3 regions of the Mesorhizobium sp. LjNodule214 genome follow, and region 3 is predicted to be linked to each of the others. Evidence: predicted binding sites of a transcription regulator. Region 3 holds the regulator's gene; each other region holds the start of a gene.
The links. The regulator PhoB, encoded in region 3, activates phosphate uptake and scavenging genes when phosphate is short. The targets are predictions, from matches to a motif close to TGTCATNNANCTGTCAT.

Region 1 (4,921 bases), 880 kb from region 3:
GCTTGAGCCCGCCGTTCATAAACCCTGGGCCGCCCGCAACGATCTGACATTGGAGTGACGACTTGAAAGCCAAACTGGGCATGTCCCCCATCGCGTGGTGGAACGACGATCTTGCGGAACTGAGCGATGACGTGTCGCTGGAGGAATGTCTGCGCCAGTCCCGCTCGGCCGGCTTCACCGGCATGGAGATGGGCCGCCGCTTCCCCAACGACCCCAAGGTGATGCTGCCGATCCTGAAGGAAGCCGACGTCACGCTGTGCGGCGGCTGGTTCTCCGGCACGCTGGTCGACGAGGAAATGGCCAGGAACAAGGATCGCATCCAGCCGATGATCGATCTGTTCAAGGCCGTGAATGCGCCTTGCATCGTCTATGGCGAGGTCGGCCGTTCCATCCAGGGCGACCGCTCGAAGCCGCTCGCCACCAAGCCCAAACTTTCGAGCGACGAGATGAAGGCCTACGCCAAGCGCCTGACCGAATTCGGCGAATGGTGCGCCGAGCAAGGCATGCCGCTGTCCTACCATCATCATATGGCGGCGGTCGTCGAGACGGAGACGGAGCTCGACGCCTTCATGCGCCATTCGGGCGAGGGCATTCCGCTGCTGCTCGACGCAGGTCATTTGGCCTTTGCCGGCGGCGACGTGCTGCGCGCCATCGACAACCACCACAAGCGCATCAACCACGTCCATGTGAAGGACGTGCGCATGGGCGTGATCGACAGTCTCGACCGCACCAGGCAATCCTTCCTCGATGCCGTGGCGCTTGGCGCCTTCACCGTGCCGGGCGACGGTTCGCTGGATTTCGGCGCTATCGTGCAAAGGCTGGCGGACCATGGCTATGAGGGCTGGTTCGTCGTCGAGGCCGAGCAGGATCCGAAGAAGAACCCGCCGCTTAAAATGGCACAGGTCGGCTACAAGGAACTGATGCGGGTGATGACGGCGTCGGGCTACACGGTCGAGACGCAAGGCTTCCCCAACGCATGAACGCTGGATTTGCCGTGACCGGCGGCCTATCTGAGGTCCGGTTGGTGAAATCCGGATTGGCCCGATGAAAGATAATGAGCACCCGTTCTTCCGGCCGCTGTGGCGGCGCGTTGCCATCGTCGCGGTCTGCCTGATCTGGTCGGCGATCGAGTTCGCCTCCGGCACACCGTTCTGGGGCGTGATCGCGCTCGGCTTCGCCGGCTACGCCGTCTGGCAGTTCTTCTATCTCTACAAGCCAGCCGAAGAGGGCAAGGCACCGACCGAGCCCGAACCGAAGGAGTAACCCAGATGTCGAAGCTGCTCGTCAAAGCCAACAAGGGCCATGGCCGCGTCGCCCATGTGACGCCGAAAAATGCCGGCTGGACCTATGTCGGTTTCGATCTGCATCGGCTGAAGCCCGGCGAGAGCGCCTCGGGCCAGACCGCCGATCGTGAGGTCTGCCTGGTCTTCGTCACCGGCAAGGGCAAGGCGAGCGCCGGCGGCAAGGAACTTGGCCTGCTCGGCCAGCGCATGTCGCCTTTCGAGGGCAAGCCGTGGTCGGTCTACGTGCCCGAGGGTTCGGACTGGTCGGTGACCGCCGACACAGATCTCGAGCTTGCCGTCTGCTCGGCGCCCGGCTTGAGCGGTGACCTGCCCGTCCGTGTCATCGCGCCGGACGATCTTGGCCAAGAGGTGCGAGGCAAAGGCACCAACACGCGTTACGTCACCAACATCCTGCCGGAGGGCAAGCCGGCCGACTCGCTGCTGGTGGTCGAGGTGATCACGCCCGGTGGCCACACCTCGAGCTATCCGCCGCATAAGCACGACCAGGACAATTTGCCGGCCGAGTCCTATCTCGAGGAGACCTATTACCACCGCCTCAACCCGCCGCAGGGCTTTGCCTTCCAGCGCGTCTACACCGATGCCGACAAGAATGGCGAGCGCGATCTGGACGAGGCGATGGCGATCGAGGACGGTGATGTCGTGCTGGTGCCCAAGGGTTATCATCCTTGCGCAGCCTGTCATGGCTACGACCTCTATTATCTCAACGTCATGGCCGGCCCGAAGCGCACGTGGAAGTTCCACAATGCGCCCGAGCACGAATGGTTGATGACGGCCTGACAGAGCATTTTGCAGCCGAGCGGCATCGCTGGGCTTGCTGAAATGCGGCCAAACGAAAGCCGGAATACATTTGGTTCGAAGGGGTCCCGGCTTGCTTTTCTGCTGAAGCTATTGGTCCAGCACGGAAAAATCGTCGGCTAAGGACTTGCCGTGTCGATTTGCCATCGAAAACCCTTCAAAGCTTCGTCAATCCGTCATGCAAATCGCCTATGGCAGCGGGGCCAGTGCATGTCGCCCAAAAGTGCGCAGCGGTTTTGGGACGACGACATGCCAAAAACCAAGACTTAAAGCGCGTCGCACCATCTCCTCAAACGCGTCGCGCTTTAACGAGGAATTTTCGATGCGCTACGCCATCTACTTCACCCCAGGACAGGACGAGCCGTTGGCGCGGATCGCCGCCAACTGGCTTGGCCGCGATCCGTTTGGCGCGGCGACGCGGCCGGTCGAGGCCGTGGGCGAATTGTCGGCGGCGGAAGTCGCCTTCCACACCGCCTCGGCGCGGCGCTACGGCTTCCATGCGACGCTGAAGGCGCCCTTCCGGCTGGCCCCGAACGAGACGGAAGCCTCGCTTCGTGCGGCACTTGATGCTTTTGCCGAAGCGACGCCGGCAGTCACCATTCCGCGCCTGGTCGTCGGCCAGATCGACGGCTTCTTCGCGCTGGTTCCCGAGGCGCCGCTGGCGGCACTCAACCGCTTTGCCGACGACGTCGTGCTCGGCTTCGACCGTTTTCGCGCGCCGCTGACCGAGGCAGAAATAGAACGGCGCAGCCCGGATTCGCTGAAGCCCGCCGAATTCCGCAACCTCTGCCAGTGGGGCTACCCTTACGTCTTCGAGACCTTTCGCTTTCACATGACGCTGTCCGGCCGCGCCGCGTCACAGGAAAGCCCTCGTCTGCGCGCAGCAATCGACAGCCTGTTTGCGGAGGTGCTGCTGCGGCCGGTGCCGGTGGATGCGCTGACGCTGTTTGTCGAAACCGAACCGGGCGCGCCGTTCATGGTGCTTTCCCATCACGCGCTCGGGCGTCGCCCGGCCAGAAAAACTGCTTGAGATCAAGGACTGCCTGAAATGACCGCCGAGACCGTTCTTACCAACGCCCGCATCGTGCTTGCCGACGAGATCGTCGAGGGCTCGCTCGTGCTGCGCGACGGCCTGATCGCCGCCATCGATACCGGCGTCGCCCACACCGGCGAGGACATGGGCGGCGATTACATCATCCCCGGCCTGGTCGAGCTCCATACCGACCATCTCGAGGGCCACTACGCACCGCGGCCGAAAGTGCGCTGGAACCCGATCGCCGCCGTGCTTGCCCATGACGCGCAGGTGGCGACTGCCGGCATCACCACCGTGCTCGACGCCTTGCGTGTCGGCATGGACGAGGACGCCGACCTGACTTCCGCCGACATCCGCAAGCTGGCCGACGCGATCGAGGACAGCGTGCGCGAAGATCGGCTGCGGGCCGATCACTTCATCCATCTGCGCTGCGAGGTTTCAGCGCCCGATTGCCTCAGGGCCTTCGCCAATTTCGAAACCGATGAAAGGGTGAAGCTGGCTTCGCTGATGGATCATGCGCCGGGACAGCGCCAGTTCGTCAATCTCGAGACCTATGCCTACTACTACCAGCGCAAGCTGAAGCTGACGGATCGCGCCTTTCAGAAGTTCTGCGAGAAGCGCATGGCGGAATCGGCCATGAATTCGGGCCCCAACCGCGTCTTCATCGCCGCCGCCTGCCATGAGCGCGGCATCGTGCTGGCGAGCCACGACGACGCCACCTCGGGCCATGTCGAGGAGGCGATCGAGCAGGGTGTGCGCGTCGCCGAATTCCCGACCACCGAGGAAGCGGCACGGGCCTCGAAAGCGGCCGGGCTCGGCGTGCTGATGGGCGCCCCCAACGTCATGCGCGGCGCCTCGCATTCCGGCAATGTCTCGGCCCGCACGCTGGCCGGTGACGGCCTGCTCGACATCCTGTCGTCGGACTACATTCCTTTCAGCCTGATCCAGTCGGCCTTCTTCCTCGGCGATGTCGTCGAGGGCATTTCGCTGCCGCAGGCGGTGGCCATGGTGTCGAAGAACCCGGCCGAGGCGGTCGGCCTCAGCGATCGCGGCGTCATCGAACAGGGACGCCGCGCCGATCTGGTGCGCGTGCGCGTCGACGACCATGTGCCGGTCGTCCGCACTGTCTGGCGCCAGGGGCGCCGGGTCGCATGATGGTCTCGGCGTTGATCGAACGCGAACTGTCCACCGATACCTTTCCGATCCGCCACGGCGTCTTCGTCGCCGTGGTCGGGCCGAGCGGCGCCGGCAAGGACACGGTGATCGGCTATGCCAAGGCGCGTTTCGCCGATGAGAGCCGGCTGGAGTTCGTCCGCCGGGTCATCACAAGGCCGAGCGATGCGGCGAGCGAGGATCACGACACGCTGGCCGACGCGGCCTTCGCCGAGGCCGAGGCCGACGGCGCCTTCGCCATAGCCTGGGAGGCGCATGGCCTGCGCTATGGCATTCCGGCCGATGTCGACTGGTCGGTCGCCAACGGTCAGGTCGCCGTCGCCAATGTCTCCCGCGCCATCATCCCGGCGTTGCGCGACCGCTACGCCAATCTGGCCGTTGTCGAGATCACCGCGACGCCGGAAATCCTCGCCGAGCGGCTGGCCATGCGCGGCCGCGAGTCGCGTGGCGAGGTGCTGGCTCGGCTGGCGCGCAGCACGTCCGTCGCGCTGTCCGGCCCCGATGTCACCTCGATCGACAACAGCGGCGCCCGCGAAGTGGCAGGCGAGCGCTTTGCCGAAGTGCTGTGCAAGGCGATGGCGTTCTCCGACCTGTCGAGCATGATCTAGAGCAATTC
Region 2 (4,921 bases), on a different contig from region 3:
TCGGCCAGCGTGCCAGTGTGCAGTTCGAACATGTGATTGTCTTCGTCGTAGAAGTAGATCGAGCGGCCTTCGCCCCCGACGCGCGGGCGTGGTGGGCGCATGTCGAGGCCAAGCGTTTTGACGCGCTCGGCATAGCGGTCGAAATCGGCGTCATCGATCTTGAAGGCGATGTGGTTGTAGCTGCGCTGCGGCAGCGCTTCGCCCTCCATGATGGCGATCCAGAGATCGCCGATCAGGAAGAATTTTTCCCGCGACAGCGAGAACTGCTGGGCATCGCTGGCATAGACTTCGCGCGCGTCGAAAATGCCGGTCAGGATCGCGCTCATGCGGTCGAGATCGTGGACGATGAACGTCATGTGGGACAGGCATTCGATCATTCGGCGGCCTCCCGCTTTTCCTCGACCTTGGCAGGGTTTTCGCGGGCCTCGTATTCGGCGCGCATGCGGCGCACGAGGTCGAGTTCAGCCTGGAAATCGACATAGTGCGGCAATTTCAGATGTTCGACGAAGCCGGTCGCCTGGACATTGTCGGAATGCGAGATGACGAACTCCTCGTCCTGCGCGGCGGCGACGACATCCTCGCCCAGTTCGCTTGCACGAAGAGCGCGGTCGCAGAGCGCCATGGCCATCGCCTTGCGCTCGCTCTGGCCGAAGACCAGGCCGTAGCCGCGGGTGAACTGCGGCGGCGCCTTGGCCGAGCCCTTGAACTGGTTGACCATCTGGCACTCGGTGACGCGGACAGAGCCGAGTGGCGCGGCGAAGGGCAGTTCCGGCACGTCGAGTTCCAGCTCGACCTCGCCGATGCGGACCTCGCCGACGAAAGGATGGTTGCGGGCATAGCCACGCTGGGTGGAATAGCCGAGCGCCAGCAGAAAACCCTCGTCGCCGCGCGACAGCGCCTGCAGGCGGATGTCGCGCGCCATCGGGAATTCCAGCGGCTCGCGGGTGATGTCGCCGGGGATATGGTCCTGCGGCATGTCGCCGTCCGGCTCGATCAGGCCTTCGCGGGCGAGGATCGCCGAGACGCGCGGCATGGCTTCCGCCTCGCTTTCGCGCTGCAACGGCTCGGCGACGTCGCCGCCGGCGGCAAGCTCCGGATCGAGCAGCCGGTGGGTGTAGTCGAAGGTCGGGCCGAGCAACTGGCCGCCGGGCAGGTCCTTGTAGGTCGCCGACACCCGCCGCTCGACCAACATCGCGCCGGTGTCGATCGCTTTGGTGTAGCCGAAGCGCGGCAGGGTCGTGCGATAGGCGCGGACCAGGAAGATCGCCTCGATCATGTCGCCGCGCGCCTGGACGATTGCGAGTGCGGCCAATTCCCTGTCGTAGAGCGAACCTTCGCTCATCACCCGGTCGACGCCGAGCGCTAGCTGCTCGACGATCTGGTCGAGGCGAAGTGCCGGCACCGAACGGTCGCCGCGCCGGCGATCGGCGAGCAGCCGGTGGGCGTTACGAATAGCTGCTTCGCCGCCTTTTACCGCAACGTACATCTTACGCCTCCATCGTCTTGATGCGCGTCGTGCGCGGCAGGCAAGCGAGGCTGTCGGCTGTGGCCAGGATGATGTCGACGCCACGCGGAAAGCGCTGGTTGTTCTGCTTCCACTGTTCGACGAAATGACGCGGCATCTGCGCCGGCGCGATGGTCGCACTGGTTTCTATGCCGGGGCCTTCGAGCAGCAGCGGCGCGCCAGAGGCAAGATCGGTGACCTGCAGGATCAGCGTCGTCGAGCGATCGGGATAATCCTGGGTGCCTTGCGAAAAGCCGTCGAGCGCCATCATTTCCGCCGGGTTGGCGATCAGCGCGAAATGCGCATCGGCCGGGGTGTTGGCTGAAGGCGCGCCGGTGTGGAAGCCGAGCCAGGATTTAACGGCGGGTGCGGCTTGCAAGGGGAGATCGAGCCAGAGCGGCGTGTCGTTGTCGCAGAGCGAAAGCGCAATGGCGCCAGCCGTCGCCGAAAGCGGCACCGGTGGGCGGGCAAAGGCCGGCAGGGCTTGCACGCTGCCCGGTCGCGCCATGGCATCCATCACGGCGCGAAACACCGTCTGGGCGTTGAACACCGGATCGGCGAAGCCGCCCTCGATCGCTTGCACAGCCAACCCCATCAGTCTTCTCCGCGCACCATGGTGAAGAAATCCACTTTCGTTGCCGCGGTCTCGGCGCGCCGCTGTTCGCGCGCCTCGACCAGGGCCGCCCGCAGCGGCGCCACCAGCCTGGTCTCGACCGCCTCGCGATGGGCGGGCTCCTGCCACAGCGCATCGGCGATCGCCGCCAGCTTCGCCTTCCGCTTGTCGCGACCGAGCGTGTAGCAATGGCCGACCTGTCCGGACGGCAGCCGGACCGTGGCGCGGGTGACGGTCGCCTCGCCGACATTGAAGGGCGCGCCGCCGCCGCCGATGCGGCCGCGCACGGTGACCAGGCCGGTTTCGGGGCCGCGCAGCAGTTCGGCTTCCGAAGGCAGGCCGGCCTCGTTCCAGAGGCGGGCGATGTCGTCGCCGGGCGACTGCGCCAGCGTCGCCATGATCGCCTTGCGTTCGGCCTGATCGCGGGCTTCCTGTCCTCGCATGGCGAACTCCTTGCGTAGTGGCTAATTTGTCGATTGATATAGACAACCATACAAATTATACCTGTTAGCTAGCGCGAGTCCATGACGGGTGCATGACATCTGGCAAAAAGACTGGGCGAGCGAAAAGTCGGGGTGGGCGAGAAGATCGGGGTTGGAAATGATTGGGCAGCAAGTTGCCGGCATCGAACGGCGTAGCGGGGTTTCGCTTTGGCGGCAGATCGCCGACCAGATCCTGCATTCGATTGCCGTAGGCGATTTTGCTGAAAACGCCGCGCTGCCGCCGGAAATAGCATTGGCTGAGCGCTATGCCGTCAACCGCCATACCGTGCGCAGCGCCATCGCCGCCCTTGTGCAGGACGGGGTGCTGAGGGCGGAGCAAGGGCGCGGTACCTTCGTGCTGTCGCGCAAGCGGCTGTCCTATCCGATCGGCGCCCGCACACGCTTTTCGACCGGCCTGCAAGGGCAGGCGTCCGAACGGCATATCGTCCTGCTGGCGTCGTCGGTCGAGCCGGCCAGCCGCCGCGTCGCAGAGGCCCTGGGTCTTGCCAGAGGATCCACCGTGGTTCGGCTGGAGACGCGCGGGGAAGCCGACGGGCATCCGGTGTCGCGCGCCACTGCCTGGCTTGATGCCCAGCGCTTCGCCGGTATCGACGCTGCGATGGCGGAAACCGGATCGGTCACTGCTTCGCTCAAGCGCTTTGGGATCAACGATTATCTGAGGCAATCGACGGTGCTTTCGGCTCGCCACGCCGATGCCGCCGACCTCGCCGATCTCGACCTGCAGCCTGGCGCCATCGTGCTGGTTACGGTTGCCGTCAACATCACGCCAGACGGAAAGCCGATCCAGTTTTCCGAGTCGCGGTTTCCGGCCGAGCGGGTGGAGTTGAAATTGTCCGCCTTGTAGAGTTCGAGCTGTCAGTCGATGCCGTAGAAAAGCGCGGCCGTGCCGCCGAAGATCTGATCGCGCGCGGCCGGCGAAAGACCGGCCACAAGTTCCTTCGCGGCGGCCAGCCACTTCTCATAGGTGGCGGCCAGTTCGCAAACCGGCCAGTCGCTGCCGAACATCAGCCGTTCCGGGCCGAAGCAAGCGATGAGATGGTCGGCATAGGGTTTCAGGCCGGCGATCGACCAGTTCGGGCCGGCTTCGGTGACCAGCCCGGAAAACTTGCACAGCACCGACGGTCTGTTGGCGAGCGCGGCCATGTCGCTTGCCCAAGGCTCGATGATGCCCTTGGCGATGAACGGCTTGGCAGCGTGGTCGACGACGATCGCCAACTCCGGAATGTGGTCGGCAAGTGCCGCGACCACCGGCAAATGACGCGGCTGCGCCAGCGCGTCGAAACGCAGGTTCAGTTTGGGCAGCAGCCTGAGCGCCGCAAGGTGCTTTGGCTTCAAAATGTCGAACGTGTCGTCAATGTCCTGCAGCATCGGCCGGATGCCACGGAATTTCGGCCGTGCCGCCAGCCGGCGCAACGTTGCTTCGACGTCGTCGGCGCCGAGATCGACCCAGCCGACCACCGCGGCGATGCTCGGTTCGGTCTCGGCAAGGTCGAGCATGAACTCGGTCTCGGCCACTGTCGCCGCCGCTTGCACCACGACGGTTCGATCGATGCCGGCAGCGTTGAGATGCGGCTTAAGATCGGCCGGAAAGACATCGCGCACGATCGGCGCGACATGCGGCCCCATCCAGAAATAGTCGCCGCGGGCGATCTTCCAGTAGTGCTGGTGTGCGTCGATCCGCATCGTCTCATCCGACCTCGATGATGGCCTTGATCAGCCCGGATTTCTGATGCGCCCAGCGGGCGAGGTCAAGAGGCGTGCCGGCAAGCGTGGTCCGGTGGGTGACGAGCTTTGCCAGCGGCACCGCGCCGTTGCGGATCGAGGCGGCGACATGGTCGAAATCGGCTCTGAGCGCGTTGCGGCTACCGACCAGCGTCATTTCGCGCTTGTGGAACTCGGGGTCGGAAAAGCCGATGTCGTCCTTGACGACGCTGACCAGGACCAGGGTTCCACCGTGCGCGACATGTGCGAAGGCCGATTGCACCGACTGTGTGTTGCCGGTGGCGTCGAAGACCACGTCGAAACCCTCACCGCCGGTCGCATCCCGCACCAGGTCGGCGGCGGTGCCGCGGGAACCGTCCAGCGTTGGGAAGCCAAGCTCGCTTTCGGCGAAGCCGAGCCGCTCCATGCTCATGTCGAGCAGGCTCACATCGAGCCCGGCGATGCGGGCGAAAAGCGCCGTGCCGAGCCCGATCGGGCCGGCGCCGATAACCAATGTTCGGGCGCCTGGATCGGCGCGCGCGCGGCGCACCGCATGCGCGCCGATCGCCAGGAATTCGACGGCTGCGGCGTCGGCCAGCG
Region 3 (4,921 bases):
GGCGTTCCTCGCCATCATGCTGATCACCATCGTCTCGAAGGGCTACACCGCCTTCTGGCAGACGACGGTGACGCTGCCGATCAGCTTCGACGAGAAGCTGATCGATCCGTCCAACAAGCGCGCTACCGATCCGAGCGTGCTGATCAAGGCAAATTATCCCAAGCTCGCCGAACGCGCGCTGGTGGCCAAGCTCGGCATCGATCCCAGCAACAAGCCGATGGTCATGAAGCTCAAGGGCTTCCTGTCGGAAGGCGCCCGCGTCCAGCTGCGCGACATCGTCGCCGCCGACCCGTCGGTCATCGGCACGACGCGCGACGTCAACATCCTCGCCGCCGCCAATCTCGACTCCGCCTTCAAGGGCCAGATCGACCTCAGTGTCGAGGAGGCGCGCCGCAAGGTCTCGGACCAGCAGATCACGTGGATGAACAAGCTCAAGGCCGACGGGGCGATGGCCGAGCACTTCAACACCGGCCTGTTCTCCTATGGCGCCTCCAGCCGCCCGGAAACGTCGGGCATGGGGGTGGCGATCATCGGCTCGTTCTACATGATGGTGATCGTGCTGCTCTTGGCGCTGCCGATCGGCGTCGCCGCCTCGATCTATCTTGAGGAATTCGCCAAGAAGAACCGCCTCACCGACCTGATCGAAGTCAACATCAACAATCTGGCAGCGGTGCCGTCGATCGTTTTCGGCCTGCTCGGGCTTGCCGTGTTCATCAACTTCCTCGGCATGCCGCGTTCGGCCGCTTTCGTCGGCGGCCTGGTGCTGACGCTGATGACGCTGCCGACGATCATCATCGCCACGCGCGCCGCCCTTGCCGCGGTGCCGCCGTCGATCCGCTCGGCAGCACTCGGCCTCGGCGCGTCCAAGATGCAGATGGTGTTCCAGCATATCCTGCCGCTCGCCGCCCCCGGCATCCTCACTGGCACCATCATCGGGCTGGCGCGTGCGCTGGGCGAGACCGCGCCGCTGCTGCTGATCGGCATGGTCGCCTTCGTCGCCGACTATCCGAAGACGCCTTTCGATCCGGCGACGGCGCTGCCGGTGCAGATCTACATGTGGGCCAACGAGGCCGAACGCGCCTTCGTCGAGCGCATGTCGGGCGCCATCATCATCCTGCTCGTCTTCCTCATGGCCATGAACATCACAGCGATCGTGCTGCGGCGCCGCTTCGAACGGCGCTGGTAAAAGAAGGCATCTGGTATGAACATCATGACCGAACAGTCCCTCGAAAACGCAGTGGGCGACAAGATGAACGCCAAGTCGAACGAAGTGATCAAGATGCGCGGCGACAAGGTCGGCGTGTTCTATGGCGACAAGCAGGCGCTGTTCGACGTTAATCTCGACGTCCGCCTCAACCAGGTGACGGCGCTGATCGGCCCTTCCGGCTGCGGCAAGTCGACCTTCCTGCGCTGCCTCAACCGCATGAACGACACCATCGACTCGGCGCGGGTGACCGGCAAGATCACGCTGGACGAAGAGGACATCTACGACAAGAACATCGATGTCGTCGAACTCAGGGCCCGCGTCGGCATGGTGTTCCAGAAGCCCAACCCGTTCCCGAAGTCGATCTACGAGAACGTCGCCTACGGCCCGCGCATCCACGGGCTGGCCAAGCGCAAGGCCGACATGGACCAGATCGTCGAATCGAGCCTGAAGAAGGCGGCGATCTGGAACGAGGTGAAGGATCGCCTGCAAGAGCCCGGCACCGGCCTTTCCGGCGGCCAGCAGCAGCGCCTGTGCATCGCGCGTGCCATCGCCGTGTCGCCGGAAGTGATCCTGATGGACGAGCCCTGCTCGGCGCTCGACCCGATCGCCACGGCTCGCGTCGAGGAGCTGATCGACGAGCTGCGCCAGAATTACACGATCGTCATCGTCACGCACTCGATGCAGCAGGCGGCGCGCGTGTCGCAGCGCACGGCCATGTTCCACCTCGGCTATCTGGTCGAGGAGGGCGCCACCGACAAGATGTTCACCAACCCCGACGACAAGCGCACGCAGGACTACATCACCGGCCGGTTCGGCTGAGCGGTCCGGCGGCAACTTTCAGGCACGAGGACAGGATCATGGGTGAACATCATACCGTCGCCTCTTTCGACGAGGATCTCGGGGCGATCAGTAAGCTGATCTCCGACATGGGCGAACTGGCCGGCTCGATGGTCGGCGGGGCAACCCGTGCATTGCTGACATCGGACAATGCGCTGGCGCAGCGCGTCGTCTCAGACGACGCCATCATGGATGCGCGCCAGCGCGAGCTGGACGACCGCGCCATCACGCTGATCGCCAAGCGCCAGCCGATGGCCAACGATCTGCGCGCTGTGGTCGGTTCGATCCGCATGGCCGGCGATCTCGAACGCATCGGCGACCTTGCCAAGAACATCGCCAAGCGCGTCGGCACCGTCGGCCTCAGCGTCACGCCGCGCGACCTCTCGCACACCATCGATGTGATGGCGCAGCTGGTGCTGGTCCAGGTGCAAGGGGTGATCGAGCAATACGCCGCCGCCGACGCTGCGGCACTCGCCAAGCTTCGGAACGACGACGAGCGCATCGACGTCAAGTACACGTCGGTGTTCCGCGAGCTGCTGACCTACATGATGGAGGATCCGCGCAACATCACGGCCTGCACGCATCTGCTGTTTTGCGCCAAGAATCTGGAGCGCATCGGCGACCATGTCACCAACATTGCCGAGAACGCCTACTACGTTCTGACCGGCTCGCAATTGCCCGCCAATCGTCCCAAACAGGACGAGACGGCGATGTCCGCACCGGCGGCATGACAGGGGTAACCGACCGATGATCGCGCCACGCATCATGGTGGTGGAGGACGAGGAGCCGCTGGGGGTGCTGCTCCGCTACAATCTGGAATCCGAAGGCTACCAGGTCGAGGTGGTGACGCGCGGCGACGAGGCCGAGATCCGCCTACAGGAGAATGTGCCCGATCTTCTGGTGCTCGACTGGATGGTGCCGGCGGTTTCCGGCATCGAGCTTTGCCGGCGCCTGAGGATGCGGCCCGAGACCGAGCGGCTGCCGATCATCATGCTGACGGCGCGTGGCGAAGAGAGCGACCGCGTGCGGGGCCTCTCCACCGGCGCCGACGACTATCTGGTCAAGCCGTTCTCGACGCCGGAATTCATGGCCAGGGTCAAGGCGCTGCTGCGCCGCGCCAAGCCGGAAGTGCTGTCCAGCATGCTCAAGGTCGGCGACATAGTGCTCGACCGCGAGTCGCACCGGGTCTACCGCAAGAAGAGCGAGATCAGGCTCGGGCCGACCGAGTTCCGGCTGCTCGAATTCATGATGCGGCATCCGGGCCGGGTGTTTTCGCGCAGCCAGTTGCTCGACAATGTCTGGGGCGAGACGATTTATATCGACGAGCGCACGGTCGACGTGCATGTCGGCCGGCTGCGCAAGGCGGTCAACAATGGCCGCATGCCCGACGTCATCCGCACCATCCGCGGCGCAGGCTACGCGATCCGGGAAGATTAGGACCCTTCCATCCCGACAGATCGGGATTCACGCGCTACTTTCTAAGCGAGACAGTACAGCCCACAGAGCATCGAACTCGGGTTTGGTGGTCTCGCGGGTTTGCGCGCCATCTGGGTCGTCGACCTCTCCCACCGGCGGCAGCTCCCCTTCGGGCAAGTGATCGCCGTCGAGGCCGCCGGGATAGGCGAGGAGCACGCGACCATCTGCGTAAATGTGCATTGCCCGACAGCCAAGATTTCCGGCGTCGCATTCGAAGTAGGACACGACGGGAAGATCAGTTTCACGGGACGAGACATCGGCGCAAGAAAGCCAACGGACTGGCGGGCCGAAGTCCGGCAGGTAATATGTCACGCCATGCCGGTTACGGTAGCTCTTCATCATAGACGCTCACGATTGGGGTCTGACGTTTCAGGCAACGCTCTTGCCGGCGACCGTTCGCTGCTGGACGCCCGGCGCAAAAATCTCCTGGTCGACGAAGCCGAGCGCGCGCATGGCGCAGCCCTCGCGGATCAGCGGCAACTCATTCGGCTCGGTGTCGAAGGAGATCGATTTCGAGTGCTGGCCGCCGGCAGTCTGGGCAATCGCCTCGCGCAGCGCCGGTTCGATCAGATCGAAGGCGGCGGCGCCGACGCCGACCATGGCGACCGGTGCCGGGTCGATCAGTGCGAACAGGCTGCCAAGGCCGAAGCCGAGCGCCTCGCCGGCCTTGCGATAGGCTTCGCGCTCCGGGCCGTCGGTCTCGCGCGCCCGCGCGGCGAGCGCGCGCATGTCGGCATCGCCGACATCGACCGGTTCGGCATCCTCGCTCATCATCCTGGCGTTGCGCCAGATGGCATAGTTGCCGGCATAGGCCTCGACGCAGCCGCGCCGTCCGCAGCGGCAGAGCGCACCGCCCGGCCGGTGGATCATGTGGCCGAACTCGCCGCCGGACGAATGAGTGCCGGTGAACAGTTCGCCCTTCAGCACCAGCCCCATGCCGATGCCGTGCGAGAGCAGGATGGCGATGAAATCGTCGCGGTAGCGGTCGGGATCGCGCCATTGCAGCGCCACCGCCATCATGTTGCAGTCGTTTTCCATGGTGGCGGGAATGCCGAATTCGCCTTCCAGAATGTCGGCAAAGGGGATGTCGGTCAGCGACGTGATCGGCGACCACAGCATGGCGCGGGCATGGGTGTCGGTGATGCCCTGGATGCCCATCGCGATGCGGGCGACGCTGCGCACATCGAGGTCCGGATCCTCGAACCGGCGCCGGACTATTGCCGTGCATTCGCCGATCAGCTCGTCGCGCGGCATGGTCAGCGTGTCGAGGCGGCGCTGTTCCTCGGCAATGACCTGTCCGGCATAATCGATGACGGCGACGGAGAGGAAGTTCAGCGACAGCACCACGGTCATCACCGCCGTGGCTTCCGGATTGAGGCCGAGGCCGACCTGCGGCCGGCC

Region 1: a site for PhoB is predicted at 2,263-2,279, ahead of ACSQ3Z_RS05040 (DUF1045 domain-containing protein). Genes of this name have one in related genera too.
Region 2: a site for PhoB is predicted at 2,642-2,658, ahead of phnF (phosphonate metabolism transcriptional regulator PhnF). Genes of this name have one in related genera too.

The regions. Positions count from the first base shown of each region.
Region 1 is NZ_CAXUPE020000001.1:1,025,117-1,030,037, forward strand. Features, by position in the region: gene iolD (3D-(3,5/4)-trihydroxycyclohexane-1,2-dione acylhydrolase (decyclizing)) at 1-6, shown strand, start outside; gene iolE (myo-inosose-2 dehydratase) at 63-980, shown strand; gene ACSQ3Z_RS05030 (DUF3329 domain-containing protein) at 1,045-1,263, shown strand; gene iolB (5-deoxy-glucuronate isomerase) at 1,269-2,081, shown strand; gene ACSQ3Z_RS05040 (DUF1045 domain-containing protein) at 2,422-3,129, shown strand; gene ACSQ3Z_RS05045 (alpha-D-ribose 1-methylphosphonate 5-triphosphate diphosphatase) at 3,148-4,287, shown strand; gene phnN (phosphonate metabolism protein/1,5-bisphosphokinase (PRPP-forming) PhnN) at 4,284-4,913, shown strand.
Region 2 is NZ_CAXUPE020000002.1:1,933,976-1,938,896, reverse strand. Features, by position in the region: gene fosX (FosX/FosE/FosI family fosfomycin resistance hydrolase) at 1-377, opposite strand, end outside; gene ACSQ3Z_RS23155 (carbon-phosphorus lyase complex subunit PhnI) at 374-1,486, opposite strand; gene phnH (phosphonate C-P lyase system protein PhnH) at 1,488-2,099, opposite strand; gene phnG (phosphonate C-P lyase system protein PhnG) at 2,099-2,560, opposite strand; gene phnF (phosphonate metabolism transcriptional regulator PhnF) at 2,718-3,464, shown strand; gene ACSQ3Z_RS23135 (amidohydrolase family protein) at 3,476-4,303, opposite strand; gene ACSQ3Z_RS23130 (zinc-binding alcohol dehydrogenase family protein) at 4,308-4,921, opposite strand, start outside.
Region 3 is NZ_CAXUPE020000001.1:142,373-147,293, reverse strand. Features, by position in the region: gene pstA (phosphate ABC transporter permease PstA) at 1-1,186, shown strand, start outside; gene pstB (phosphate ABC transporter ATP-binding protein PstB) at 1,202-2,026, shown strand; gene phoU (phosphate signaling complex protein PhoU) at 2,065-2,775, shown strand; gene phoB (phosphate regulon transcriptional regulator PhoB) at 2,792-3,481, shown strand; gene ACSQ3Z_RS00620 (hypothetical protein) at 3,509-3,862, opposite strand; gene ACSQ3Z_RS00615 (ROK family protein) at 3,890-4,921, opposite strand, start outside.